2 regions of the Streptomyces sp. NPDC058637 genome follow, and region 2 is predicted to be linked to the other one. Evidence: riboswitches for the same ligand, from Rfam matches in the RefSeq annotation. Region 2 holds a riboswitch; the other holds the start of a gene.

Region 1 (14,242 bases), on a different contig from region 2:
GGAGCGACCCCCGTCGAGGGGCCCGGAATCAAGCTCGTCATCGACGACGCCAAGGACACCGACCAGGGCGGTGGCGGACCGCGCGAGTCGACCGGCTTCGCCGACACCGGACGGGTACGGGACCGCGACATGCAGCGGGTGGTCAACGGCCTGTGGCAGTCCGGCGCCGAGGCTGTCGCGATCAACGGGCAGCGGCTGACGGCGCTTTCGGCGATCCGCGCCGCGGGCGACGCCATACTGGTCGACAACAGGCCGCTCGTGCCGCCGTACACCGTGCTCGCGGTGGGGGACGGGAAGAAGCTCGCGGACGCGTTCCGTGACAGTGCGGACGGGCTGTATCTGCAGGCGCTGCACGAGAGCTTCGACATCCGCACCAGCATCTCCGAGCAGGAGAAGGTACGTCTGCCGGCCGCGCCGAGCCTGATCGTACGAACAGCAGAGCCTCAGGCCGCAGACACGGGCAGTGGTGCGGCAGACACAGGGAAGGGCACATCGTGATCGCCGTACTGGGCCTCGTCGTCGGAGTCGTGGTCGGACTGTTGGTCCGGCCCGAAGTGCCGGCGGTGGTCGAGCCCTACCTGCCGATCGCCGTCGTCGCCGCGCTCGACGCCGTCTTCGGTGGTCTGCGGGCCATGCTCGACGGGATCTTCGTGGACAAGGTCTTCGTGGTGTCGTTCCTCTCGAACGTCGTGGTGGCCGCACTGATCGTCTTCCTCGGCGACAAACTGGGCGTCGGAGCCCAGCTCTCCACGGGTGTGGTGGTCGTCCTCGGAATCCGTATCTTCTCCAACGCCGCGGCAATCCGCCGGCACGTCTTCCGGGCTTGAGGCCGATGACCAACGAACAGAATCCGCCCGGCGGCGCACTGCCCCCCGAGGCCCCCGAGCCCGCACCGGCCCCGGCCGCCGCGCCCGAGGAGATGTCGGGACGCCGACGGCTGATGGCCGGCCTCTGGCCGCCCAGGGTGAGCAGGGCCCAACTCGTCGTCGCCCTCCTCCTGTTCGTCCTGGGACTCGGTCTGGCCATCCAGGTCAGGTCGAACAGCGACAACAGCGCACTGCGCGGCGCCCGCCAGGAGGACCTGGTGCGCATCCTGGACGAGCTCGACAACCGCACCCAGCGCCTCGAGGACGAGAAGCAGCGTCTGGACGCCCAGCGCACGGAGCTGGAGAACAGCTCCGACCAGGCGGAGGAGGCGCGCAAGCAGACCTTGGAGAAGGAACGGCAGCTCGGTATCCTCGCGGGCACGGTCGCGGCCCACGGTCCCGGCATCACCCTGACCATCAGCGACCCGACGGGCGCCGTCGAGGCGGACATGCTCCTGGACACCATCCAGGAACTGCGTGCGGCCGGAGCCGAGGCCATCGAGGTCGACGGGGTGCGTGTGGTGGCCGATACGTACTTCTCCGGTGACGCGGGCGACCTCCGGGTCGACGGGCGAAAGATCGAGGCCCCGTACGAGTTCGAGGTCATCGGCAAGCCGCAGGACCTCGAACCGGCTCTGAACATCCCCGGCGGAGTGGTGCAGACGCTGGAGAAGGAGCAGGCCACGGCGCAGGTGACACGCTCCGAGGACATCGTCGTGGATGCCTTGCGACCGGCGGAGCAGCCTGACTACGCTCGGTCGTCACCGCAGTGAGGGCACGGCCGGCGGGGCCGGAGGGACACGAGGACGAGGTTGCGGGGGGTCGGCGCATCGGATCGGTGGCGCGTGGTGGAAACTGTCGAGTGGATACGGACGTTGTGAGGATGTCCGGGTCGGCAGGTGTGTTCATTCAGGGTTCGTCCTGCCCCACGGGCGGGTCTATTTCGGTCAAGGGGAAACGCCCGTGAAGTTGTTTGCGAAGTTGTTCGGAAAGAGTGCCCGCGAGGACAGCAACAGTGCTGCCCGTCACCGCGCTCCGCGTCAGGGTCAGGGTGCCGAGGAGCAGGGCTCGGAGCGCCCGCTCTTCCGCGATGAAGTGCCGGGGGACGGTGCCGGCGGGTCCGGCGCGTCGTCTGTTGACCCTGGTGGTGCCGGACGCATAGGTTTCGGGGCACCATCGACCTCAAGTACGGGTGGAGGGTTTCCCCCCGCCCCGGAGGGCTCGTCCATGCCGGTTTGTACGAGGTGCGGGCACCGCAACGCCGAGACCAGCCGTTTCTGCTCCAACTGCGGCGCGCCGCTGCGGGGTGGAGTGCCCGAGCGCGCCGCGGAGACGACCTCGACCATCTCGATCTCCGGCATCGAGGCGTACGAGGCCGAGGTGACCGGTCAGACGGCCGCCCCCTCGCTCTCCCCGGAGGCCCAGGCCGCCGTGGACGCCCTGCCGGCGGGTTCCGCGCTCCTCGTGGTGCGCCGCGGCCCGAACTCGGGCAGCCGCTTCCTGCTGGACGGCGACCTGACCACGGCCGGCCGTCACCCGCAGAGCGACATCTTCCTCGACGACGTGACCGTGTCGCGGCGTCATGTGGAGTTCCACAGGAACGTGGACGGTAGTTTCACCGTGGGTGACGTCGGCAGCCTCAACGGCACCTATGTGAACCGTGAGCGCATCGATTCCGTCGCGCTGTCCAACGGCGACGAAGTCCAGATCGGGAAGTACCGGCTGGTCTTCTACGCGAGCCAGCGAGGCGTGTGACCCTCCCCGGACGCGGTCCGGGGGGGACCCTCAGGAAGGTCCATGCTGCGAACACCGACAGGCGGTGCCGGACACGGCACCGCCGCCGCGGACGAGCGAGCCATGAGCATCGGCACGGTGCTCCTGCGGCTGCGCGACGAGTTTCCCGAAGTCACCATCTCCAAGATCCGCTTCCTGGAGGCCGAGGGGCTCATCGAGCCGCAGCGGACCGCCTCCGGATACCGGAAGTTCGGTGCCGCCGACGTGGAGCGGCTGGCCCAGGTCCTGCGTATGCAGCGGGACCACTACCTGCCGCTCAAGGTCATTCGCGAGCACCTCGACGCCCTGGCGCGCGGGGGGCGGGCCGCGCTGCCGTCCGGCGGCGGCCAGGGCGAGCCGGCGGACGGCCGCTGGGACCCGGACCCCGGGAGGGCCACCGCCGCCCGTATCGGCCGCTCCGAGCTTCTCGCCGCCGCGGAGGTGTCCGAGGAGCAGCTCGACGAGTGGGAGTCGTACGGGCTGATCGTCCCCACGCCCGGGGGCAGCTACGAGGCCGAGGCGGTCACCGTGGCACGGCTTGTGGCGGATCTGGGGCGATTCGGTCTGGAGCCTCGGCATCTGCGTGCGGTGAAAGCGGCTGCCGAACGGGAGGCCGGGCTGGTCGAGCAGGTTGTCGCACCCCTGCGCCTGCACCGGAATCCGCAGACCAGGGCCCATGCGGAGGCCACCGCGAGGGAGCTCGCGGAGCTCTCCGTCCGGCTCCACGCCGCGCTCGTCCAGACCGCTCTGAAGGTCCGCTTCCACTGACCGCGGAGGAGCCCGACTATCCAAACATGGCGGGCACGTCCTAGGGTTGCTGTGTGAACGAGCTCGACGTTGTGGGTGTCCGGGTGGAAATGCCCTCCAACCAACCGATCGTGCTCCTGCGTGAAGTGGGAGGCGACCGGTACCTCCCTATTTGGATCGGCCCTGGGGAAGCGACCGCGATCGCCTTCGCCCAGCAGGGCATGGCTCCGGCCAGGCCGCTGACCCATGATCTCTTCAAGGATGTGCTCGAGGCCGTGGGCCAGGAGCTCACGGAGGTCCGCATCACGGACCTCCGCGAAGGGGTCTTCTACGCGGAGCTGGTCTTCGCCAGCGGGGTCGAGGTGAGCGCGCGGCCGTCCGACGCCATAGCGCTCGCCCTGCGCACCGGTACGCCGATCTACGGCAGTGACGGGGTGCTCGACGACGCCGGAATCGCCATCCCGGACGAGCAGGAGGACGAGGTGGAGAAGTTCCGCGAGTTCCTCGACCAGATCTCGCCGGAGGACTTCGGTACGAACAGCCAGTGACCGTCCCACAGGGGCCTCTGTCAGCGCATCCGAGAAGCCGTTCCCCGGAATCGGTCACGGGAAACCACCCTCAGGGTGATTATCACTCGGCGTGCCGAGTGTGGCGATCGTTGACGCACCCCTGGTGACTGCCTACCTTCGAGTGGGCAGGTCAAGGACGGAGGTCGGCGTGAGAAGCAGCGGCGACGGTACGGCTGCGGGTGGGCCGTACCGGCAGCACGGCAGTGCGGCCGACCACACCATCAGACAGCCGGTTCAGCCGGCGATGATGGCAGCGGACGGTGTGGCAGTGGCAGGTGACATCGGCTATCGGGGGCCGACAGCATGCGCAGCGGCCGGGATCACTTACCGGCAGCTCGACTACTGGGCGCGGACGGGGCTCGTGGAGCCGAGTGTGCGCCCGGCCTACGGGTCCGGGACACAGCGTCTCTACAGTTTCCGGGACGTGGTACTCCTCAAGATCGTCAAGCGGTTCCTGGACACGGGTGTCGCTCTGCAGAACATCCGCACCACGGTCCAGCACCTGAGGGCCCGGGGATTCACGGATCTCGAGCGGATGACCCTCATGAGCGACGGGGCGACGGTCTACGAGTGCTCCTCGCCCGACGAGGTCGTGAAACTGCTCCAGGGGGGCCAGGGGGTCTTCGGGATCGCCGTGGGTGTCGTCTGGCGGGACGTGGACGCCGCGTTGTCCCAGCTGCACGGCGAGCGCGTCGACACCGGCGAGACGCTGGTCGGCAACAATCCCACCGACGAGCTGGCCCGGAGGCGCAACCGCGCGGGCTGAGCCACCGGGACCGCCCCGCGCCGCGCGTGCGCCGGGCAGTCCCGTTGTCAGTGGCGTAGGGCAGCATCGGTGGCGTGAGAGCCGCACCCACCATCCTGCATCTGGACATGGATGCCTTCTACGCCTCCGCGGAGCAGGCGTCGAAGCCCAGCCTGCGCGGCAAACCGGTCGTCGTGGGCGGTCTGGGCATGCGCGGTGTGGTCGCCACCGCCTCCTACGAGGCCCGGCGGCTCGGTGTCCACTCCGCGATGCCGATGGCGCAGGCCAGGCGGCTGGCGCCCAACGCGGCCTATCTGGTGCCCCGCTTCTCGCTCTACCGCACGGTGAGCGACCAGGTGATGGAGCTGCTCGGGCGGCTGTCCCCGCTCGTCGAGCCTCTCAGCCTGGACGAGGCCTTCGTCGATCTGGAGGCGGGCGGGGTCGCCGACGACTCCGGGTCGGCCCGCAGGGTCGGTGAGCAGTTGCGGACGGTCATCAGGGGAGTCACCGGACTCAGCGCTTCCGTGGGTCTGGCGGGCTCCAAGATGCTGGCGAAGATCGCTTCCGAGGAGGCGAAACCGAACGGGCTGCTGCTGATCGAGCCGGGTACCGAGCGTGAACTGCTGGCCCCCATGTCCGTACGGACCCTCCCGGGGGTGGGGCCGGCCACCGGTGACCACCTCCGGCGCGCGGGCATGACCGTGGTCCACGACCTGGCGGAGGCGGGCGAGGCGGAGCTCGTGCGACTGCTGGGCAAGGCACACGGCGTCGGGCTCTACCGCATGGCGCTGGGGTACGACGACCGCCCGGTCGTCGCGGAGCGGGACGCGAAGTCCGTGTCGGTCGAGGACACCTTCGATGTGGACCTGCACGACAGGGTGCGCGTCCGGACGGAGGTGGAGCGGCTGGCCGACCGGTGCGTCCAACGGCTCAGGGGCGCCGGACGGTCCGGCCGGACCGTCGTGCTCAAGGTCCGCCGCTACGACTTCTCGACGCTGACCAGGTCCGAGACCCTCCGCGGCCCCACGGACGACCCCACGGTCGTCAGGGAGGCCGCGGCCCGGCTCCTGGAGGCCGTCGACACCACGGGTGGCGTACGGCTGCTGGGAGTGGGAGTCACGGGGCTCGCCGACTTCACGCAGGAGGATCTCTTCGCGCAGGCCGCAGACGCCCGGCAGGCCGCGCACGAGCAGCAGGCCGCGCAGGAGCAGGGGGCCGAGGAGCAGGGGGCCGCGGGCGCCACCGTGCCGGACGGGCGGGCCTCCGCGGCGGAGGGGGACACCGAGGGCGGGAGCGCCGTGCCGCTGTCCGCCCGGCGCTGGCAGGCCGGGCACGACGTACGGCACGAGGTCCACGGCCACGGCTGGGTGCAGGGCAGCGGGGTCGGCCGTGTCACCGTGCGGTTCGAGGAGCCGGGGATGCCGCCCGGCCGGGTGCGCACGTTCCGTATCGACGATCCGGAGCTCCGGCCCGCCGACCCGCTGCCCCTGGTGCGGAACCCGGTGGACTACTCCTCGTGGCCGGCCAGCCTGCCGAAGTCCCTGTCCGGGCCGGTGGTTCCGCCGGAGGGGGCCGAGTCCAGCCCGTAGTGGCGGTAGAGCTGGAGCTCCTGCTCGGGGGACAGATGGCGGCCCACACCGAAGTCGGGCGCGTCCTTGATCAGGGCGCGGTCGAAGGGGATCACCAGTGTGCCGTCGACGAATTCGCTCGGTTCCAGCGGGACGAACGCGTCCCGGGTGAAGAGCCCGGTCCGTACGGCGGCCCACTCGGGTACACCGGTGGCATCGTCGAGATAGACCTCGTCCACCGTTCCGATCTTGGCGCCCTTGCGGTCGAAGGCCTTCCGGCCGATCAGGCTGCGCGGATCGATGTCGGTCTGCACGGTGCCTCCCACTGGTCGCAACTGCATCAGGGTGGTCGCAACTGCTCCACAGGCACTACGAAAGGCCAGATCCGGGGCTTCGGCCACTCGAGACGGCCGGTGCCGGGCCCGCTGGTAGTCTGGAACACGGCTGCCGACCCCGCGCGGGAGAGTCCTCCGGAGCAGTTCCGGAGGCGCCGAAGGAGCAACTCCTCCCCGGAATCTCTCAGGCCCCCGTACCGCGCGGACGAGGTCACTCTGGAAAGCAGGGCGGGATCCGTGCGGCACGTGCCGCGACGGACCCCCGTCCTCACCGACGGTGAAAGCCGGTGCGCCCCCGGGCCGTGCCGGTGAAGCTCTCAGGTCGAGATGACAGATGGGGAGGCCGTTCGGGCTGCCACGCCGTGGTGCCCCTCGCAGGTCGTGACAGACCAGGAGGCCTCCATCATGACCCCCCGTCGCACTCCGCTCTCCCAGCTGGAGCAGGGCATTCCGTTCGAGCAGCGCCACATCGGGCCCGACGCCGAGGCCCAGGCGAAGATGCTCGCCCAGGTCGGCTACGGCTCCCTCGACGAGCTCACCGCCGCCGCGGTGCCCGACGTGATCAAGAGCGCCGAGGCGCTGAACCTTCCGGCTGCCCGTACCGAGGCCGAGGTCCTGGCCGAGCTGCGACGTCTCGCCGACCGCAATAAGGTGCTCGCCCCGATGATCGGGCTCGGCTACTACGGCACGTTCACCCCGCCGGTGATCCTGCGCAACGTCATGGAGAACCCGGCCTGGTACACGGCGTACACGCCGTACCAGCCGGAGATCTCCCAGGGGCGGCTCGAAGCCCTGCTGAACTTCCAGACGATGGTGGCGGACCTCACCGGTCTGCCGACCTCGGGGGCCTCGCTCCTCGACGAGGGCACGGCGGCGGCCGAGGCCATGGCCCTGGCGCGGCGCGTCGGCAAGGTCAAGGAGGGCGTCTTCCTGGTCGACGCCGACACCCTGCCGCAGACGGTCGCGGTGATCGAGACCCGCGCCGAGCCGACGGGCGTCGAGGTCGTCGTCACGGATCTGTCCGGCGGAATTCCGGCCGACGTCGCCGAGCGGGGCGTCTTCGGCGTACTGCTGCAGTACCCGGGTGCCTCCGGAGCGGTCCGGGACATCAAGCCCGTCATCGAGCAGGCCCACGAGCTCGGGGCGGTCGTCACCGTCGCCGCCGACCTGCTGGCGCTGACCCTGCTGACCTCGCCCGGTGAACTGGGCGCGGACATCGCCGTCGGCACCACACAGCGCTTCGGCGTCCCGATGGGCTTCGGCGGACCGCACGCCGGCTTCATGGCCGTACGCGAGAAGTTCGCCCGCAGCCTGCCCGGCCGCCTCGTCGGGGTCTCCGTCGACGCCGACGGCGACAAGGCATACCGCCTGGCGCTGCAGACCCGCGAGCAGCACATCCGCCGCGAGAAGGCCACCAGCAACATCTGTACCGCACAGGTGCTGCTCGCCGTCATGGCCGGTATGTACGCGGTCTACCACGGCCCCGAGGGCCTGCGGACCATCGCCCGGCGTACGCACCGGTTCGCCACGATCCTCGCCGAGGGGCTGCGGGCCGCCGGCGCCGACGTCGTGCACGAGGCGTACTTCGACACCCTGACCGTCCGCGTTCCGGGCGGAGCGGCAGGCGTGGTCGCCGGCGCCCGCGAGCGCGGGGTCAACCTGCGGCTCGTCGACGCCGACCGGATCTCCGTCGCCTGCGACGAGACCACCACCCGCACCCAGATCGCCGCCGTCTGGGCGGCCTTCGGTGCCGTCGGCGACATCGAGACCCTCGACGCCGGGGCCGCCGACGCGCTCCCCGAGAACCTGCTGCGCACCGACTCCTTCCTCACCCACCCGGTCTTCCACCAGCACCGTTCCGAGACGGCGATGCTGCGCTACCTGCGCAAGCTCGCCGACCGTGACTACGCGCTGGACCGCGGCATGATCCCGCTCGGTTCCTGCACGATGAAGCTCAACGCGACCGCCGAGATGGAGTCGATCACCTGGCCCGAATTCGGCGCGCTGCACCCCTTCGCGCCGGCCGAGCAGGCCCAGGGCTTCCTCACGCTCATCCGCGAGCTGGAGGAGCGTCTCGCCGAGGTCACCGGCTACGACGCCGTCTCCCTCCAGCCCAACGCCGGCTCGCAGGGCGAGTTCGCCGGTCTCCTGGCCGTGCGCGCCTACCACCGGGCCAACGGCGAGGAGCAGCGGACCGTCTGCCTCATCCCGTCCTCCGCGCACGGCACCAACGCCGCGAGCGCCGTGATGGCCGGCATGAAGGTCGTCGTGGTGAAGACCGCCGACGACGGCGAGGTCGACATCGAGGACCTCCGCGCCAAGATCGAGAAGCACCGCGACGAGCTCGCCGTACTGATGATCACCTACCCCTCCACGCACGGTGTCTTCGAGGAGCACGTGGCCGCCATCTGCGGCGAGGTGCACGACGCGGGCGGCCAGGTGTACGTGGACGGCGCCAACCTCAACGCGCTCGTCGGTCTGGCCAAGCCGGGCAAGTTCGGCGGCGACGTCTCCCACCTGAACCTGCACAAGACCTTCTGCATCCCGCACGGTGGCGGCGGCCCCGGTGTCGGTCCCGTCGGTGTGCGCGCGCACCTGGCGCCGTACCTCCCGAACCACCCGCTCCAGCCCGCCGCGGGCCCGGAGACCGGTGTCGGGCCGATCTCGGCCGCCCCGTGGGGCTCGGCCGGCATCCTGCCCATCTCGTGGGCGTACGTACGGCTGATGGGCGGCGAGGGCCTGAAGCGGGCGACGCAGGTCGCCGTGCTCGCGGCCAACTACATCGCCAAGCGTCTGGAGCCGCACTTCCCGATCCTGTACAACGGCCCGGCCGGTCTGGTCGCGCACGAGTGCATCGTGGACCTGCGCCCGATCTCCAGGGCGACCGGAGTCAGCATCGACGACATCGCCAAGCGGCTGATCGACTACGGCTTCCACTCGCCGACGATGTCGTTCCCGGTGGCCGGGACGCTGATGATCGAGCCGACCGAGAGCGAGGACCTCGCCGAGCTCGACCGGTTCTGCGACACGATGATCGCCATTCGCGGTGAGATCGAGAAGGTCGCTGCCGGCACGTGGCCCGCGGACGACAACCCGCTGCGCAACGCACCGCACACCGCGGCCGCGCTGGGCGGCGAGTGGACGCACTCCTACAGCCGCGAGGTGGCGGTCTTCCCGGCCGGTGTCACGCCGGCCGACAAGTACTGGCCGCCGGTGCGCCGGATCGACGGGGCGTTCGGCGACCGCAACCTGGTCTGCTCCTGCCCGCCCCTGGACGAGTACGACCAGTAGGCCGCGCGGACACGCCTCGGGGCCGGTGCGGAGACTTCTCCGGCCGGCCCCTGTGTCTCTTCCGCCGTGGTCAGGCGGCTTTCATCACCTGGCCGCTTCTCAGCGTCCGGTGCGGGGCGATGATCTGCCCGTCCGGGAGCAGCTCACCGGTGTCCTCGAAGAGCAGGACGCCGTTGCACAGCAGGCTCCAGCCCTGTTCCGGGTGGTGTGCCGTCAGGCGGGCGGCTTCCCGGTCGGCGGAGTCTGCGGTCGGGCAGGGTGGCTGGTGCTGGCACATGGATGGGTTCTTTCGCTGCGTTGAGTCGAGTGTCCTGCGGCTTGACGGTGTGTTCACGGCCCGCCCCCGTATCAAATCGGTCCGGTCCCAGTGTTGCCCTACGGGCGTCGTTCCGCAGGGATTTCGCCGCAGCTCCTGTTCTCCTTCCATGACGCATCACCCGGCCGGACGGTTCAACGCAACCGCACTGTCCCTTCGGGTGGTTCGGGGTGACCTGACCGGGCTAGTCCGGACGGGCGGACGGATGCGCCCCCGCCGTTCGCACGGCGGGGGCGCACGGGTACGGGAGGTCAGGCCGGCGACCCCAGGAGGCCGGGGAGCTCCGGAACCGGAGCGGGGGCGACACGCAGGGTCATGACCGGGAGCAGATCGGCGACCCGGTGCGGGCGATGGGCGGTGATCCCGGGAGGCGCGGGCGCCAGGGGCACGAGCACATCGGTCGGGGCGAGCACCCCGGCCGCGGCGTCGGCCCCGGTGTCGTCGTGCAGCCACAGGGTGAGCATGTACAGCTCCGGGATGGACAGCAGACGCGGCTGGTAGTGCGCTGCCGCCGACTCGGCCTGTCGCACGGCGAGTTCGGTCGAGGCGAGGTACGGCCCTTCGAAGAAGTGCGAGAAGGTCCACCCGTCGGCGGTGAGCATGGTGTCCGCCGCGGCGACGGCGCGCCCGCCGTTGCGGATCAGGAAGCGCCAGCCCGCGAGGCGGGTGCGCGGTGCTGCCTCGTTCGGCACGATCCGGTCCAGTACATGGACGGGGAGGGGCAGTTCGGGGCTCAGCGATCCCTGGACGGATCGGAGAGCGGGTGTGTGGGCCTCGCGGACCGCGGTGGGAGAACCGAGTGCTGCGAGAACGCTGCGCAGTGCGGGCGCTGGGGCCGGAGAAACATGCAGCGGCATAGTGGGTCGCCTCTCACTTCGGAGACACGGTGATGCGTGGGCGGGTGCAGACGGCGCTGTCGGCGTGCGGGGCCAGAGGAAGGCCGGTGACGGGGCGGACGGGCCGATGCGTCAACTCTCTGCCTCGTTCGCAGAGTTTATACGACAAATGTTCACACGATGTTTCGGCTACCTGTCGCGCATATTGTCCGCAAGGCGAATTTGAGTCTTTGAATTGCGGAGTTTCTGTGCCTTTGGCCCATCCAGGAAGTCCGTGGTCAGGAAATCTCGCGACGCGGCGGTAGGCTGAAACACGTCGGTGTTTCCCTGTGCTCCTGACAACGCGCACTCCGTATGCTGCATGCCGACGGAATGTGCCTCCGGCTTCCTCCATCAGACTACTGGGTGTCCGAGGGGTGTGGGGGCGTTATGGATCACCTCGTCGGGGCATTATCGATCGTGACGCGAGCGGCCTGTGCCGCGGGCCGCCCACCCGAGGAGGGACCCTTCGATGGGCGAGAAGGTCGTGGCGGACACCTTTGATCTGTCCGATCGGCAGGTGTACCGCAAGAAGCTGAACCAGTGCCTGGAGGGGCTGGGGCGGCTGCTGTCGGAGGAGAGGTTCGATCGGCCCAGGAATCTCATGGGACTGGAGATCGAGTTGAATCTCGCTGGACCGGACGGCATGCCGCGCATGCGGAATGCCGAGGTCCTCCAGCGAATCGCCAGCCGGGATTTCCAGACCGAACTAGGGATGTTCAACCTGGAAGTAAATATTCTCCCGCACCGGCTGAGCGGACGGGTTTTCGATCAGCTCGCCGAGGAGCTGCGCACCGGGCTCGCCTATGCGCACCGGAAGGCCGCGGAGGTGGACGCCGGGATCGTGATGATCGGTATCCTGCCGACGCTCGGCCAGGCCGACGTCGTCTCGGCCAATCTGTCGGACGTGGACCGGTACACCCTCCTCAACGACCAAATGGCGGCGGCCCGCGGCGAGGATTTCGTCCTCGATATCGAAGGCGTCGAACGACTCGTCGCGTCCTCCGCGTCCATCGCCCCCGAATCGGCCTGCACCTCGGTGCAGTTGCACCTGCAGGTGACGCCGGCCCGCTTCGCCGACGTGTGGAACGCGGCCCAGGCCATCGCGCCCGTCCAGGTCGCCCTCGGGGCCAACGCCCCCTTCCTGTTCGGCAAGGAGCTCTGGCGGGAGTCGCGGCCGCCGCTGTTCCAGCAGGCCACGGACGTACGGCCGCCCGAGCTCAGGAATCAGGGAGTGCGGCCCAGGACGTGGTTCGGGGAGCGCTGGATCGATTCCGCGTACGAACTCTTCGAGGAGAACCTGCGGTACTTCCCGCCCCTGCTGCCCATCTGTGACGACGAGGAACCGCTGCGGGTGCTCGACGAGGGCGGTGTGCCCACCCTGGCCGAACTCGTCCTGCACAACGGCACGGTCTACCGGTGGAACCGGCCGGTGTACGGGCTGGCCGACGGCGTCCCCCATCTGAGGGTGGAGAACCGGGTCCTGCCCGCCGGGCCCACGGTCGTCGACGTGATCGCCAACGCGGCCTTCTACTACGGCCTGGTGCGCGCACTGGCCGACGAGCCGCGGCCGGTGTGGACCAAGCTGACCTTCGAGGCCGCCGCGGAGAACTTCGACAACGCCTGCCGGTACGGGATCGACGCCGAGCTGCTGTGGCCGCGCCCCGGGCGCTCGGGAGGCGTGGCGAAGGTGCCGGCCGTCAAGCTGGTGCGGGACGAACTCCTGCCGCTCGCCGCCGCCGGGCTGGACGCCTGGAACATCGAGCCCGCCGACCGCGACCTCTACCTGGGCGTGATCGAGGAGCGCTGCCGCCGCCGCGTCAACGGGGCCTCCTGGCAGGTCGACACGTACCACCGGGCCCTGGAGGCGGGCCTCGAACGGGACGGGGCACTGGCGGCCACCACCCGGCGCTACGGCGAGCTGATGCAGTCGGGCGAGCCGGTGCACACCTGGCCGGTCGGCTTCCCCCGCCCCTGAGGAGCCCACGGCGGCCCGCGCCGCCGCACCCGCCGCTCGTACCCGCCCTGTCGCCTCCCGCCTGGTGTCAGGCTGCACCGGTGTCGGGCCGCACCGGTGTCAGGCCGCACCGGTGTCGGGGCCGCACCGGTGTCGGGCCGCACCGGTGTCGGGCCGTCCTGTTGCCGTCGGGCAAGCTATGACGCAATGACGCACGGCTGAGGGCGGGTGTACGGGTGGAGGCGGGGCGCGTGGCTGAATTCATCGCTCATGAGGAGGTGTCACGGCGGACGCTGCGCTCGGAGACGCTGCTGGTGCTGGCTCTCTCGCTCGGGGCCAGCGGGGTGTCCGCCCTGATCAGTTTCGTCGGATCGCTGACGAAGCCGGGGGGCCTGAAGGACCAGGCCGCGACGCTGAACGGTTCGTACGCCCCCGGGCGGCCGTGGCTGGACCTCTCCTGGCAGCTGTTCGGCATCGCTTCGGCACTGGTACCGGTCGCGCTGGTGGCCCATCTGCTGATCCGGGAGGGAGCCGGTCTGCGGACCCTCGGCTTCGACCGGACGAAGCCCTGGCCGGACCTGGGCCGCGGCACGCTGATCGCGGCGGGGATCGGCAGCGCGGGGCTGGCCTTCTACCTCGTCGCACGGGCCGGCGGATTCAACCTGACGGTGGTCCCTGAGTCGCTGCCCGAGGTGTGGTGGAAGTTCCCGGTACTGATCCTCTCCGCGGTGCAGAACTCGGTCGTGGAGGAAGTGGTCGTCGTCGGCTACCTGCTGCGCAGACTGGGGCAGTTGGGGTGGACCCCGATGGCGGCCCTGCTGGCCAGCTCCGTGCTGCGCGGCTCGTACCACCTGTACCAGGGAATCGGCGGCTTCATCGGGAACATGGTGATGGGCGTCGTCTTCGTCCTGCTGTACCGGCGCTGGGAGCGTGTCGGGCCGCTGGTCGTTGCGCACGCCCTGCTCGACATCGGGGCGTTCGTCGGCTACGCGCTGCTCGCCGGCAAGGTGGGCTGGCTGCCCACGCCGTGACGGGGTCGGCTCGTGCCCTCCAGCAGGACGTCATGTACCGGCGGGCCCACGGTAACCGGAATCTGGGTACCGGCATCGCTGTCAGTGCCGTCTGCTGTGATTACGGGTGGAGACGACGCACGAGGCGGAGGCGGAACAGTGGGCACGTGGGGCGCGGGCAACTTCGACA
Region 2 (14,242 bases):
CGTATAGGCGTTGAGGACGTCGAAGCGGATGCAGAGCACGACCATGACGGCCCCCACGATCGCCGGGACCGCGTACAGGTCGCGGTCCCAGCGCAGCAGTGAGGGCACCTCGTTGGCCAGTACGTCGCGGAGCACACCGCCACCGACCGCGGTGGCCAGGCCCAGAGCGGCGGACGCGGTGAGGCCCAGCCCGTAGTCGTACGCCTTGACCGTGCCGGCGACGCAGAAGAGCCCCAGTCCGGCCGCGTCGAAGACGTTGACGCCGACCTGGATCCGCTCGACGTGCGGGTGCAGGAAGAACACCAGCCCCGCGGCGAGCAGCGGGGTCAGGAAGTAGCCGAGATCCGTGAAGGCCGCCGGGGGCAGCGCGCCGATGATCACATCACGGAAGATCCCTCCGCCCAGCGCTGTCACCTCGGCGAGGACCGCGATGCCGAAGACATCGAAGTTCTTGCGTACGGCGAGCAGGGCGCCCGAGATCGCGAAGACGAAGATCCCGATGATGTCGAGCGCATGCTGGACGGAGGGAGTGAAGAGTTCGTTGAGCACCGGACAGTTCTACAACGTCCGGTGCCCACGATGTCGCCGGCAACCGTCAGGCGGAACCGGTCTTCCCTTCGGCACCGGGCCCGGCCCGGTCCGTCGCCTTGTCCGGAGCCTTGTCCGCGGTCGCGGACCCGTCCGCCGCCTCGTCCGGAGCGTCGGCCGCCCCTGCGGTGTCGCCCTCGGGCGCGACAGCCTCCCCGGCGACAGCGGCCTCGGCCACCGGCTCCTCGGCGGACGTCTTCTGCGCGGGCACCTTCGCAGCGGGTATCTCCGCGACGGGCACCTTCTCGCCGACCGGCTCCCCTACCGGCGCGACCGGCTCCTTGGCGGGCGCGACCGGCCCGCCCGGCTCCGCAGCCACGGCATCCGCGTGCGCGGCCGCGTCCACGGGCCCGGCCTCCGCCGCCTTCTCCGTCCCCACGACCGCCTCGATGCCTGTGGGGCGGGTCAGGCCGATCGTCCCGTCCTCGATCTCGGCCGCGAAGTGGCAGGCCACCTTGTGCCCGTCACCCAGGTCCGTCAGGACCGGGCGTTCGAGTGCGCACCTGTCCTGCACCCACGGGCAGCGGGTGTGGAACCGGCAGCCCGCCGGCGGGTTGGCCGGCGAGGGCAGGTCGCCCTGGAGCAGGATCCGCTCCCGCCGGTCCTCGACCTCCGGGTCGGGCACCGGCACGGCGGACATGAGCGCCCGGGTGTAGGGGTGCTTCGGCCCGGCGTACAGCGCGTCGCTCGGCGCCTCCTCCACCAGGGAGCCCAGGTACATGACCCCGATGACGTCGGAGATGTGCCGGACGACGGCGAGGTCGTGGGCGATGACGAGGTACGTGAGCCCGAGGGACTCCTGCAGCTCCTCCAGCAGGTTGATGACCTGCGCCTGGATCGACACGTCGAGCGCCGACACCGGCTCGTCGCAGATGATCACGTCCGGTTCGAGCACCAGGGCGCGGGCGATGCCGATGCGCTGGCGCTGTCCGCCGGAGAACTCGTGCGGGTAGCGGGACAGCGAGTTCGCGGGCAGGCCGACCTTGGCGAGGATCGCCTTGATCTTCTCCCGGCGGTCCGCCCGGTCGGTCCCGATCCCGTGGGCCGCCATGCCCTCGGAGAGGATCGACTCGATGTTCTGCCGCGGGTTGAGGCTGCCGAGCGGGTCCTGGAAGACCATCTGCAGCCGGCGGCGGAACTTGCGCATCTCCTCGTCCGGCAGCTTGGCCAGGTCGGTGCCGTCGAAGACGACCTCACCGGAGGTGATGTCCACGAGCCGGAGCACGGCCCGGCCCAGCGTCGTCTTGCCACAGCCCGACTCGCCCACGAGCCCGTACGTCTGTCCGGCCTCGACGCTCAGCGAGATGCCGTCCACGGCGTACACGTGTCCGACCGTACGGTCGAAGAAGACACCCTTCTTGACGGGGAAGTGGACCTTCACATCGTCGAGTTCGAGCAGGCTCATGCCGAAACCTCCGCCTTGGGCAGGACCGGGTTGACACAGCGCACCTGGTGTCCGGCCGTGCGTGGTTCGGTCAGTTCGGGAGTGCCCGTGAGGCACTCCATCGTGTAGAAGTCGCAGCGGGGCGCGAAGGCGCAGCCGTCGGCCCAGGCGATCTTGTCGTTGATCGACCCGCGGATCGGGTGGAGCGGTTCTCCGCGCGGTGCGTCCAGCCGCGGGATGGACCCGAGGAGTCCGTGCGCGTACGGGTGCGTGGGCGCGGCGAACAGCTCACGCCGGCCCGCGGACTCCACCGCCCGTCCCGCGTACAGCACGTTGACCTCGTCGCAGATGCCCGCGACGACCCCGAGGTCGTGGGTGATCATCAGCAGGGCGGTGCCCTCCTGGTCGACCAGTTCCTTGAGGAGCTCCAGGATCTGGGCCTGGATGGTCACGTCGAGCGCGGTGGTCGGCTCGTCGGCGATGAGCAGCCGGGGCGCGCAGGCCACCGCCATGGCGATGAGCGCACGCTGCCGCATACCGCCGGACAGCTGGTGCGGGTACTCCTTCAGCCGCCGGCGCGGGTCGGGGATGCCGACCCGGTCCAGCAGGTGGGCGGCCTCCTTGCGGGCGGCCTCCCCCTTCAGGCCTCGGTGGCGCTGGAGGATCTCGGTCACCTGGATGCCGATGGGGATCACCGGGTTCAGGGAGGACAGCGGGTCCTGGAAGATCATCGCCAGCTGGCTGCCGCGCATGTCGCGGAGCTTGCGCCGGCTGATGGTCAGCAGGTCCTGGCCGTCGAACTCGACGCGTCCGCCGACCTTCACGCCCTTGTCGGGCAGCAGGCCCATCAGGGCGAGCGAGGTCACGGACTTGCCGCAGCCGGATTCGCCGACCAGGCCGACGACCTGGCCCTGGTCGACGGTGAAGGAGACGCCGTCGACCGCGACGGAGTCCTTGCGGCCGCGTCCGCCGAAGGTGACGCTGAGCTGGTCAACATTGAGCAGTGCCATGGGAGATCAGCCTCGCAGCTTCGGGTCGAGGGCTTCGCGCATGGCCTCGCCGAGCAGGGTGAAGCCCAGTGCGGTGATGATGATCCCGACGGCCGGGTAGGCGGCCATCATCGGCTCGTTGTCGAAGAACCGCTGCGCCTGGGAGAGCATGACGCCCCACTCCGGGATCGCCGGGTCCGGGTTTCCGAGGCCGAGGTAGGACAGGGCCGCGGCTTCGATGATCGCGGTGGCGAGGCTGAGCGTCGCCTGGACGATCACCGGGCTCAGCGAGTTGGGCAGGATCTGCGTGAGGACGATCCGCTTCTTCCGGATGCCGAGCGCCTTGGCCGCCAGGACGTAGTCCGCGCCGCCCTGGGCGAGCATCGAGCCACGCAGCAGACGGGCGAAGACGGGGATCTGGACGACACCGACGGCGATCATCACGGTGGTCAGGGACTGGCCCATGACCGCCGCGACGGAGACCGCGAGCAGCAGCGAGGGCAGCGACAGCATGAGGTCGGTGATGCGCATGATCACGGTGTCGATCCGCTGACCGGTCCTGCCGCCGAGCGTCGCGGCGGCACCGGACAGGACGCCGACGGCGGCGCCGATGACCAGGCCGATGAGCATGGAGACCACACCCACGAGCAGGGTCTGGCGTGCCCCGACGAGCATGCGGGAGAAGAGGTCACGGCCCAGGTGGTCGAGGCCGAACCAGTTCTCGCCGCGCATGCCGACGAACTTGCCCTGGTTGGTGAAGACTTCACCGCGCCAGGTCTGGGCGGTGGGGCTGTACGGGGCGATCCACGGTCCCACGATCGCCATCACCACGAACAGGCCGATGACGACCGCGCCGATGATGGCCATCTTGCTGCTCCGCAGCCGCCGCAGCGCCTCGCGCCACAGGCTCGCGCCGGAGGTCGACTCGGTCTGCTGGGTCAGCTCGGCGAGCCGGTCGATCTTGTCGGCCCTCTTGGTCGATGCAGTCACGTCAGTGCACCCGCACTCTCGGGTCGATGATGCTGTAGGCGACGTCGACCAGCAGGTTGATGAGGACGTACACCATCGCGATGAAGAGGATGAACCCGACCAGGACCGGGTAGTCGCGGGCGTCGATCGAGGTACGGATGAAGGAGCCGATCCCTCCGAACGAGAAGACCGACTCCGTGAGCACCGCACCGGAGAGCAGGCTTCCGGTCAGCAGGCCGACCGCGGTGACCACGGGGAGCAGCGCGTTGCGGAGCACGTGCCGGCCGCGTACGACGCGCTTCTCCAGGCCCTTGGACTCGGCGGTGCGGATGTAGTCCTCGCCGAGGACCTCCAGGACGCTGGCCCTGGTCATCCGCACGATCACGGCGAGCGGGATGGACGCGAGGGCGATCGCGGGCAGCACGAGGTGCATGATCGCGTCCCAGGTCGCGTCGAGCTCACCGGTCAGCAGGCCGTCCAGGGTGGCGAAACCGGTGATGTCGGTGGCGTCGAGACCGGTGGAGAGCCGGCCGTAGCTCGGGAAGATGCCCAGTTCGACCGCGAAGATGCCCTTGAGCATCAGCGCGAGGAAGAACACGGGGATGCAGATGCCGATCAGCGATCCGGACACCGAGGCCACGTCGAGCCAGCCGCCGCGGTGGCGGGCGGCGAGGTAGCCGAGTGGGATGCCGACCAGGATCGCGATGACGATCGCCGCGACGCTGAGTTCCACGGTGGCCGGGAAGCGCAGGACGAATTCGTCCCACACCGGCTGACCGGTCTGGGTGGAGGTGCCGAGGTCCAGTTCGAAGATGCGCTTGAGGAAGCGCCAGTACTGGACGTAGACCGGCTCGTCGAGTCCCAACGCCCGGTTGATGCGCGTCACTTCGGCTTCGGTCGCCCGCTCGCCCAGGATCGCTGAGGCGGGTCCGCCGGGCAGTCGGTTCAGCCACAGGAAGAGGAGAACCGACAGGCCGAGCAGGGTGGGTATGAGCTGTAGCAGTCTTCGTACGACGAGTCGCAGCACCCCGCGTGCCCCTTTCTTACGTGTCGAAAAGTGGGCCCGCCCGGCCACCGGGAAGCTGTGGCCGGGCGAACCCACTGATGTGCGGTTACTTGAAGGAGACCTCGGCGAAGTTCTCCTGCGTCAGCGGGGAGACCTTCGGCGGGTTGACGTTCTTGGCGAACGCGATGGCGGGCGGCGACGACGAGATCGGGAGACCCGGCAGGTACTCCATGATGGTCTCGTTGGCCTTCTTGTAGGCCTCGACGCGGGCGGCCGGGTCGGTCTCCTTCGACGCGGCGTTCACCGAGTCGAAGACCTTGGCGTCCTTGAAGCCCCACTGCTTGTCGGCGCCGGCGAACCAGGTGCCGATGAAGTTGTAGCCGTCGTTGAAGTCACCGGTCCAGCCCAGCATGTGCAGGGCGCAGGAGCCGGCCTCGGTGGCGTCCAGGTAGTCCGGGGCCCACTTCATGGCCTTCGGGACGACCGTGATGCCGGCCTTCTCGAGGTCGGCCTTCATCAGCTCGAACATGTCCTGCGGGGCAGGCATGTAGGGGCGGGTGACCTCGGTCGGGTAGCAGAACTCGACGGAGAGCTTGCTCTCGCCGGCGCCCTTGAGGAGCTGCTTCGCCTTGGCGGTGTCGAAGGCGAACTCCTTCACCTTGTCCGAGTAGCCGGCGACCGTGTCGGGCATGAACTGCGTGGCGACCTTGCCGCCCTCGGGCAGCTGGGTCTTGACGATGTTCTCGCGGTCGATGGCGTGCGCGATGGCCTGGCGGACCTCGGGCTTCTGCAGCGCCTTGTTCTTCGACTGGGTCATGCCCACGTAGAAGAGGTTGAAGACGTCACGGGTCGGGACCTCGTAGCCCTCGCCCTCCAGCGTCTTGATGTCGGCGGGTGCGACCAGGTCGTATCCGTCGATGTCACCGGCCTGGAGCGCCTGGCGGCGGCCCTCCTCGGTGTCGATCGTGCGGAAGACCAGGTTCTTCACCTTGGCCTTGTCGCCCCAGTAGCCGTCGAAGCGCTCGAGGCTGACTTCCTTGTTGCTCTTGTTCCACTTGGTGATCTTGTACGGGCCGGTGCCGGCGACCGTGCCGGCCTCCTGGCTGTACTTGGGGTACGTGATCGCGTCGCCCTTGGCGGTCGCGTCCTGCTTCTCGTACTCCTTGAGGGCCTTCGGCGAGTGGATCGCCAGGGCCTGCAGCGAGAAGCCGCCGGGCAGGTTCGCCGAGGGCTCGTTGACCTCGATGACCGCCGTGTTGGCGTCCTTCGCGGTGCAGGACTTGTAGTTCGCCGCGGGCGCCTCGGCGTCCTCGTTCTTCGCGAAGCCGCCCATGATGGACTGCCAGTAGTACGAGACCGCGCTGGACTGGTACGTGCCCGCCCAGTTGAACCAGTGGTCGTAGTTCGCGCAGACCGCGTCGGCGTCGAACGTCTCGCCGTCGTGGAACTTCACGTCCTTGCGCAGGTTGAACGTCCACACCGTGCCGGCGGCGTTGCTCTCCCACGTCTCGGCCAGTCCGCCGACGAGCTTGCTGCCGCCGGACTCGTGCTCGAGGAGGGCTTCGAACGCCTGACGCGTGACCCGGAAGGTCTCACCGTCGCTGGCGAGCGCGGGGTCGAGGGACCCGGGGTCGCCCGCACCGGCGAAGACGAAGGTGTCCTTCGCTCCGTCCTTGGCATCGTTGTCCCGCTCACTGGAGCAGCCCGTGGCGATCAGACCGACGGCCACGGCCGCCGTGATCGCCCGAACGGTTCGGGACTTGTTTATTCGCATGGTGGGTCCACCCCAGGTCAGCAGTGTGTGGAGAGGCATTGATTGGCCCGAACACTACATTCGCGAAGCAGTGCGGAGAACAGTCCGCATAGCGGTGATACCTACCTGAGACCCGGACACTCAACAAAGCGGACAGATACGGGACATCCTGCCCGCGCTTGTTAACCGGTTCGAAATCAGGACCAGTTCAGTGGAGCTGTGACGGCGGGTAGCCGTACCCGGGAGCGGCGGCGGGCGGCGGGCCCGCCTGGGCGTGCGCCTCGCGGTCGTAGAACGGTCGGGAGTTCGCGCGCAGCCACATCGCGACCGGATCGTATTCGTCGGACATCGAGACGGTGGAGACCGGCAGCCCGTCGGGAACGACGCCGATCGACTGCCGCATCATCGCGCGGACCGAGTCGACGGAGGGCCGGCCCGTGTCGTAGAGGTCGAGTCCGATCGCGAGGTACGGGGCGCCGAGCGCGGGCTGTACCCAGGCGCGGCGCAGTGCGCGGACGGCCGGGGTGCGGTGGGCGTTGTGCGACAGGAGGGCGTAGAACTGCGGGATCTCGATGGCGGGTTCCGTCAGCCGCAGCGGGCCGGCCGGCATCCGGTCGAGGCCCGTCGCGATGCGGCGCAGGTCGAGCCAGGGGATGCCGAGGCCGCCGCCGGGGGCGTGCGGGTTGAGCCAGATGCCCCAGCGGTCGGGGAAGAGGGCGCGCGCGATGTCGCGGCCGGTGATCAGCTCGTGGGCCCTGTTCCAGCCGCTGGCCGAGAGCTCCTGGGCGGAGGTCACACAGGGGGCGTAGCCGAGGCCTTCGACCTCCATGTTGCCGTACTGGGCGTCGGGCGAGCCCGCCGTGCCGTGCCAGAGCAGCATCCAGATCCGGCCCTCGGACAGCGCCCGCAGCAGCGCCTCGTACGCGTCGAGGCGTCCGGGGGTCACCTGCCGCAGCATGTGCTCGACCTCTCCGGCCGCCGCGGTGCCTGACGCACTCACCCTGGGTCCCGCCCCTCATCGATCCGCTGTCCGCTGTCTCGCGGTGTCGTTCCGCCGCGCCCGGGCACACGGGGCGACCTCGCCATCAAACCAGCTTATGTGCCGTCCCTGACACCGGCTCGACGTCACGGGCGGCGTGTGCTCAGTGCCCCTCGCGCCGGTAGAACGGCCTGACCTTGTCCGACATCCAGTCACCCACCGGGTCCTGGGTCACGTCGAGAAGGACGAGATTGACCGGCCAGGGAGCCTGGACCCGGCCCAGGGCGCGGCCCAGGGCGTCCAGCGGGGCGCTCTGCCCGGCGCCGTCCCAGGTGGCGCATTCGACGCCGACGAAGAGGACCGGGTCGCCGCCCTCGATGCTGGCCAGTGCCCGGCGGGCGGTGCTCACCACGCCGATGTCCTGGAATTCGGCGGCCACCGCGGCGAGGAAGTCGACGGGGTCCTCCTTCCAGTCCGGCTCGTACAGCCGCACCCGCCCACCACCACCGGGCCCGTCCAGCGGGGTGCGTCCGGCCTTGCAGAGCTCGGCCACGGCCGGGGGCGGCAGCGGTACGCCGACGGCCCCGCCCGGGTTGACCGCGATGCCCAGCTGGGGCGGGAGTCCGCGGGCGAACTCCCGGGCGGGCGCCACGGCGAAGGACATGTGGGAGCCGACGCAGTGCAGGAACTGCGCCTCGGAGCTGAACACGGGGACGTAGGCGCCACCGTCGATGTCGACCGTCGGCAGGTCCAGGTCGGGGCTGTCGGGTCCGCCACCGTTCGGGAGGGGGACCCAGACCTGGCTGCGGCCGAGGACCTCGACGAGCCGGCTTCCGGCCCCGGGCACGCCGAGGGCCGCGCTGAGCACTTCTTCGAGCTCGTTGGCCGGCCATCCGTGCTGCGGATGGACGTGGGCCTGGGCCGGAATGTCCACGGTGTGTGTCCCCTTCTCGCCATGCTGTGCGGCAGAAACCTTAGACGAGCCGCGCCCGGACGGCGGTGACAGGGACGACGACGCGGGCCGGGACCGCCGTACCGTCCAGATTCCGGACAGCCGGACGGCGATTCCCGGCCTATGCGTCTGCAAACGAGACCAGGGTGATCGCCGCGGCGGCCTCACGGTCGAGGAGCACCGCGGAGGCGCAGCCCGGCGGCAGCAGTCCGTCCTCGGTGTCGCGCAGCAGGCGCCCCACCGCGCGCCGGTGGCGGGCGAAGGCGTAGCCCGAGACCCCGCGGCCGCGCTCCCGCTGCCCCTCCCTGGCCACCTGCGGGGTGACGTCGAGCAGGACGAGGTGCAGGGTGCCGGTGCGCCGTCGGGCCGCGCGCGCCAGCCACCGCCGCACCCATGCCTGCGTACCGCAGTCGTGCACGACGACGGATCCGCCGGAGCGCAGCGCCCGCCACAGCCCGAAGTAGTGCGCGACGCGCACCAGGGGGCGGTACAGGGCGTACGGGAGTAAGCCGGGCAGCGAGGCCGCCCAGCGGTCCCTGGTGTCCTGGGAGTCGATCGCGTGTTCCCGGACCGCGCGCCGGATCAGCGTCGACTTCCCGCTGCCGGGCAGCCCGGAGACCACCACCACGTCGCCCGCCGCGAAGTCCAGGCTGCGCGGGCCTTGCCCGCCCCGGCCCCGCAGGTCACGCACCACCGGGGCGTGCGCGCCCGGAAGCTCCCGGGCGGGTGCCCCCTGCTGTGCGGGCATCGCACCGCGCGCTGCTCCTGTAGTTGTCACGTAGCGCTGCAACGTCATCGCCCTCCCCCTGCCGAGTCACCCACACCTGACCTCCCGAGAAGTGTAAAGAAAAGGTAATGCGGCACAACCGGTTACGGCTGTACGGGCCGTGCCGGGCGCGCCGCCGTGCGGGTGCCTTCCGGCCGCGGGCCGCCCGTACGGATCCGGACACCCCACTCTCCCGCAATGCGTGCGATGATGACCCCGCCAACTCCATACCGGCCGTTTGAATCCGCGCGGGAGAGTCCCGGTCACTGTGTGCACCGGGCGCCGAAGGAGCAAGTTCCTCCCTTGAATCTCTCAGGCCCCGTACCGCGCGGATGAGGCAGATCTGAAAAGCGGGCCGTTCTGCGGCTCCACCCAAGGTGCAAGCCGACCCCGGAGGGGCTGACCCGTTCAGACCCCCTCCCGGACCCTTTCAGGGGGTCCCGGCGAACCTCTCAGGTTCCGATGACAGATGGGGAGGGATCGTCCTCTGTCGTCATGCCCTGGAGCCGTATCCATGAGCACTGCCCCCGCCTCCCGTCTCACCGCCCTCGACGCGCTGCACCGTTCGCTGGGCGCGACCATGACCGACTTCGCGGGCTGGGACATGCCCCTGCGCTACGCCAGTGAGCGCGACGAGCACAACGCCGTGCGTACCCGGGCCGGTCTCTTCGACCTGTCGCACATGGGCGAGATCACCGTGACCGGACCGCAGGCGGCGTCCTTCCTGAATTACGCCCTGGTCGGCAACATCGCCACCGTGGGCCCGGGGCGGGCCCGCTACACGATGATCGTCGCCGAGGACGGCGGGATCCTGGACGACCTGATCGTCTACCGCCTCGGCGAGACCGAGTACATGATCGTCGCGAACGCGGGCAACGCCCAGACCGTCCTGGACACGCTCGTCGGGCGTGCCGGGGCCTTCGACGCCGAGGTGCGGGACGACCGGGACGCGTACGCGCTGCTCGCCGTCCAGGGACCCGGGTCCCCCGCGATCCTGAAGTCGGTCACGGACGCCGACCTGGACGGACTGAAGTACTACGCGGGCCTGCCGGGCACGGTCGCCGGCGTCCCGGCGCTCATCGCGCGCACCGGCTACACCGGCGAGGACGGCTTCGAGCTCTTCGTCTCCCCGGAGCACGCCGAGCAGCTGTGGAAGGCCCTCACCGAGGCGGGTGCCCCGCACGGCCTGATCCCGTGCGGTCTCTCCTGCCGCGACACGCTGCGCCTGGAGGCGGGCATGCCGCTGTACGGGCACGAGCTGACCACCGCGCTGACCCCCTTCGACGCGGGTCTCGGCCGGGTCGTGAAGTTCGAGAAGGAGGGCGACTTCGTCGGGCGCGAGGCGCTGGAGGCCGCCGCCGAGCGGGCCGAGACCGCTCCGCCGCGCAAGCTGGTCGGCCTGGTCGCCGAGGGCCGCAGGGTCCCGCGCGCCGGGTTCTCCGTCGTCGCCGGGGGTCAGGTCGTCGGCGAGGTCACCTCGGGCGCCCCCTCCCCCACGCTGGGCAGGCCGATCGCCATGGCGTACGTGGACGCGGCGTACGCCGCGCCCGGCACCGAGGGTGTCGCCGTCGACATCCGGGGCGCGCACGAACCGTACGAGGTCGTGGCGCTGCCCTTCTACAAGCGCGAGAAGTAGTCCCGCTCGCCCGGGACGTGACGTAGTCCCGTCTCACCACGCAAGACCACCGTTCATCAGCACTCCCCCGCGTACAGGAGAATTCAGACCATGAGCAACCCCCAGCAGCTGCGGTACAGCAAGGAGCACGAGTGGCTGTCGGCCCTCGAGGACGGCGTGGCCACGGTCGGCATCACCGAGTTCGCGGCCAACGCGCTCGGGGACGTCGTCTACGCGCAGCTCCCGGAGGTCGGTGACACGGTGACCGCGGGCGAGACCTGCGGCGAGCTGGAGTCGACCAAGTCGGTCAGCGACCTGTACTCGCCGGTGACCGGCGAGGTGACCGCGGCGAACCAGGACGTCGTGGACGACCCGTCGCTGGTGAACTCCGCCCCCTTCGAGGGCGGCTGGCTGTTCAAGGTGCGTGTCGCGGAGGAGCCGAAGGACCTTCTCTCCGCCGACGAGTACACCGAGTTCTCCGGTAACTGAGACCCAAGGGACCACCTGATGTCGCTTCTGAACTCCTCCCTCCACGAGCTGGACCCGGACGTCGCCGCCGCCGTCGACGCCGAGCTCCACCGCCAGCAGTCCACCCTCGAGATGATCGCCTCGGAGAACTTCGCTCCGGTCGCGGTCATGGAGGCTCAGGGCTCCGTCCTCACCAACAAGTACGCCGAGGGCTACCCGGGCCGCCGTTACTACGGCGGCTGTGAGCACGTCGACGTGGTCGAGCAGATCGCCATCGACCGCATCAAGGCGCTCTTCGGCGCCGAGGCCGCGAACGTCCAGCCGCACTCCGGTGCGCAGGCGAACGCCGCCGCGATGTTCGCGCTGCTGAAGCCGGGCGACACGATCATGGGCCTGAACCTCGCCCACGGCGGTCACCTGACCCACGGCATGAAGATCAACTTCTCCGGCAAGCTCTACAACGTGGTCCCGTACCACGTGGACGACACCGGTGTCGTGGACATGGCCGAGGTCGAGCGCCTGGCCAAGGAGTCCAAGCCGAAGCTGATCGTGGCCGGCTGGTCCGCGTACCCGCGTCAGCTCGACTTCGCCGCCTTCCGCCGCATCGCGGACGAGGTCGGCGCGTACCTGATGGTCGACATGGCGCACTTCGCCGGCCTGGTCGCCGCGGGGCTGCACCCGAACCCGGTGCCGCACGCCCACGTGGTCACGACCACCACGCACAAGACCCTCGGCGGTCCGCGCGGCGGCGTGATCCTGTCGACGCAGGAGCTCGCCAAGAAGATCAACTCCGCGGTCTTCCCCGGTCAGCAGGGCGGCCCGCTGGAGCACGTGATCGCCGCCAAGGCGGTCTCGTTCAAGATCGCGGCGGGCGAGGAGTTCAAGGAGCGGCAGCAGCGCACCCTGGACGGCGCCCGCATCCTGGCCGAGCGGCTGGTCCAGCCGGACGTCTCCGAGGTGGGCGTCTCCGTCCTCTCCGGCGGTACGGACGTCCACCTGGTCCTCGTCGACCTGCGCAACTCCGAGCTGGACGGCCGGCAGGCGGAGGACCGGCTCCACGAGCTGGGCATCACGGTCAACCGGAACGCCATCCCGAACGACCCGCGGCCCCCGATGGTCACCTCCGGTCTCCGGATCGGTACGCCGGCCCTGGCGACCCGTGGCTTCCAGGCCGAGGACTTCACCGAGGTCGCGGAGATCATCGCCTCCGCGCTCAAGCCGGCCTACGACGCCGACGACCTCAAGGCCCGTGTGAGCGCGCTCGCCGGGAAGTTCCCGCTGTACCCCGGCCTCAAGTAGGTCACCCGCAGTTCGCACGCCGGGTGGGGGCACCGCGCACACTGAAGAGTGAGCACGGTGCCCCCACCCCTGTCCCCGCGCTCTTCGTGCCCACCGGCCCGTCCCGCACCACCCGGCAGACAACGGCGTCTACCAACCCCTTAGGAGTACTCCCGTGGCCATCTCGGTCTTCGACCTCTTCTCGGTCGGCATCGGCCCGTCCAGCTCCCACACCGTCGGCCCGATGCGCGCGGCCCGCATGTTCGCCCGCCGCCTCAAGAACGAGGGCCTGCTGGCCCACACCACGTCGATACGGGCGGAGCTGTACGGCTCGCTCGGCGCGACCGGCCACGGCCACGGCACCCCCAAGGCGGTCCTGCTCGGTCTGGAGGGCGAGTCGCCCCGCACCGTCGACGTGGAGGGTGCCGACGCCCGTGTCGAGGTGATCCGCTCCACGGGGCGCATCAACCTCCTCGGCATGCACGAGATCCCCTTCGACGCCGACGAGCAGCTGGTCCTGCACCGCCGCAAGGCGCTGCCGTACCACGCCAACGGGATGACGGTCCTCGCGTACGACCACGAGGGCGCCACGCTCCTGGAGAAGACGTACTACTCGGTCGGCGGCGGCTTCGTCGTCGACGAGGACGCGGTGGCCGGCGAGAACCCGATCGTCCCGGACGACACCGTCCTCAGGCACCCCTTCCGCACCGGCGACGAGCTGCTGCGGCTCGCCCGTGAGACGGGTTTGTCCATCTCCTCCCTGATGCTGGAGAACGAGAAGGCCTGGCGCACCGAGGACGAGATCCGCACCGGCCTCCTGGAGATCTGGCGCGTCATGCAGGCCTGTGTCTCGCGCGGCATGTCCCGCGAGGGCATCCTGCCCGGCGGCCTGAAGGTCCGCCGCCGCGCCGCGAACTCGGCCCGTCAGCTGCGTGCCGAGGGCGATCCGCAGGCGCACGCGATGGAGTGGATCACCCTCTACGCGATGGCCGTCAACGAGGAGAACGCCGCGGGCGGCCGTGTCGTGACCGCCCCGACGAACGGCGCCGCGGGCATCATCCCGGCCGTCCTGCACTACTACATGAACTTCGCCGCCGGCGGCTGCACCGAGACGGAGAAGGACGACAGCGTCGTCCGCTTCCTGCTGGCCGCCGGAGCCATCGGCATGCTCTTCAAGGAGAACGCCTCGATCTCCGGCGCCGAGGTCGGCTGCCAGGGCGAGGTCGGCTCCGCCTGCTCCATGGCGGCGGGCGCCCTCGCCGAGGTCCTGGGCGGCTCCGCCGAGCAGGTGGAGAACGCGGCCGAGATCGGCATGGAGCACAACCTCGGCCTGACCTGCGACCCGGTGGGCGGCCTGGTCCAGATCCCCTGCATCGAGCGCAACGGCATGGCGGCCGTGAAGGCGGTCACGGCGGCCAGGATGGCGCTGCGCGGCGACGGCAGCCACAAGGTCTCCCTCGACAAGGTCATCAAGACCATGAAGGAGACGGGCGCG

The links. A riboswitch is a leader RNA that binds a small molecule or an ion and turns the genes downstream of it on or off. The one in region 2 is predicted to bind glycine.
Region 1: linked by a shared signal. The riboswitch ahead of gcvP (aminomethyl-transferring glycine dehydrogenase) and the one ahead of gcvT (glycine cleavage system aminomethyltransferase GcvT) in region 2 are both predicted to bind glycine.

Annotation. Positions count from the first base shown of each region.
Region 1 is NZ_JBHXRD010000009.1:226,477-240,718, reverse strand. Features, by position in the region: gene ACFWVP_RS12080 (DUF881 domain-containing protein) at 1-498, shown strand, start outside; gene ACFWVP_RS12075 (small basic family protein) at 495-827, shown strand; gene ACFWVP_RS12070 (DUF881 domain-containing protein) at 833-1,639, shown strand; gene ACFWVP_RS12065 (FHA domain-containing protein) at 1,830-2,621, shown strand; gene ACFWVP_RS12060 (MerR family transcriptional regulator) at 2,664-3,407, shown strand; gene ACFWVP_RS12055 (bifunctional nuclease family protein) at 3,461-3,934, shown strand; gene ACFWVP_RS12050 (MerR family transcriptional regulator) at 4,104-4,721, shown strand; gene ACFWVP_RS12045 (DNA polymerase IV) at 4,796-6,289, shown strand; gene ACFWVP_RS12040 (PRC-barrel domain-containing protein) at 6,208-6,582, opposite strand; glycine riboswitch at 6,717-6,813, shown strand; gene gcvP (aminomethyl-transferring glycine dehydrogenase) at 7,009-9,894, shown strand; gene ACFWVP_RS12030 (DUF5999 family protein) at 9,965-10,171, opposite strand; gene ACFWVP_RS12025 (hypothetical protein) at 10,462-11,067, opposite strand; gene ACFWVP_RS12020 (glutamate--cysteine ligase) at 11,558-13,063, shown strand; gene ACFWVP_RS12015 (CPBP family intramembrane glutamic endopeptidase) at 13,294-14,073, shown strand; gene ACFWVP_RS12010 (DUF4259 domain-containing protein) at 14,212-14,242, shown strand, end outside.
Region 2 is NZ_JBHXRD010000025.1:81,401-95,642, forward strand. Features, by position in the region: gene ACFWVP_RS24385 (trimeric intracellular cation channel family protein) at 1-549, opposite strand, end outside; gene ACFWVP_RS24390 (ABC transporter ATP-binding protein) at 596-1,993, opposite strand; gene ACFWVP_RS24395 (ABC transporter ATP-binding protein) at 1,990-2,982, opposite strand; gene ACFWVP_RS24400 (ABC transporter permease) at 2,989-3,951, opposite strand; gene ACFWVP_RS24405 (ABC transporter permease) at 3,953-4,957, opposite strand; gene ACFWVP_RS24410 (ABC transporter substrate-binding protein) at 5,043-6,710, opposite strand; gene ACFWVP_RS24415 (enhanced serine sensitivity protein SseB C-terminal domain-containing protein) at 6,898-7,689, opposite strand; gene ACFWVP_RS24420 (enhanced serine sensitivity protein SseB) at 7,832-8,602, opposite strand; gene ACFWVP_RS24425 (AAA family ATPase) at 8,742-9,416, opposite strand; glycine riboswitch at 9,626-9,723, shown strand; gene gcvT (glycine cleavage system aminomethyltransferase GcvT) at 9,901-11,022, shown strand; gene gcvH (glycine cleavage system protein GcvH) at 11,113-11,490, shown strand; gene glyA (serine hydroxymethyltransferase) at 11,509-12,768, shown strand; gene ACFWVP_RS24445 (L-serine ammonia-lyase) at 12,923-14,242, shown strand, end outside.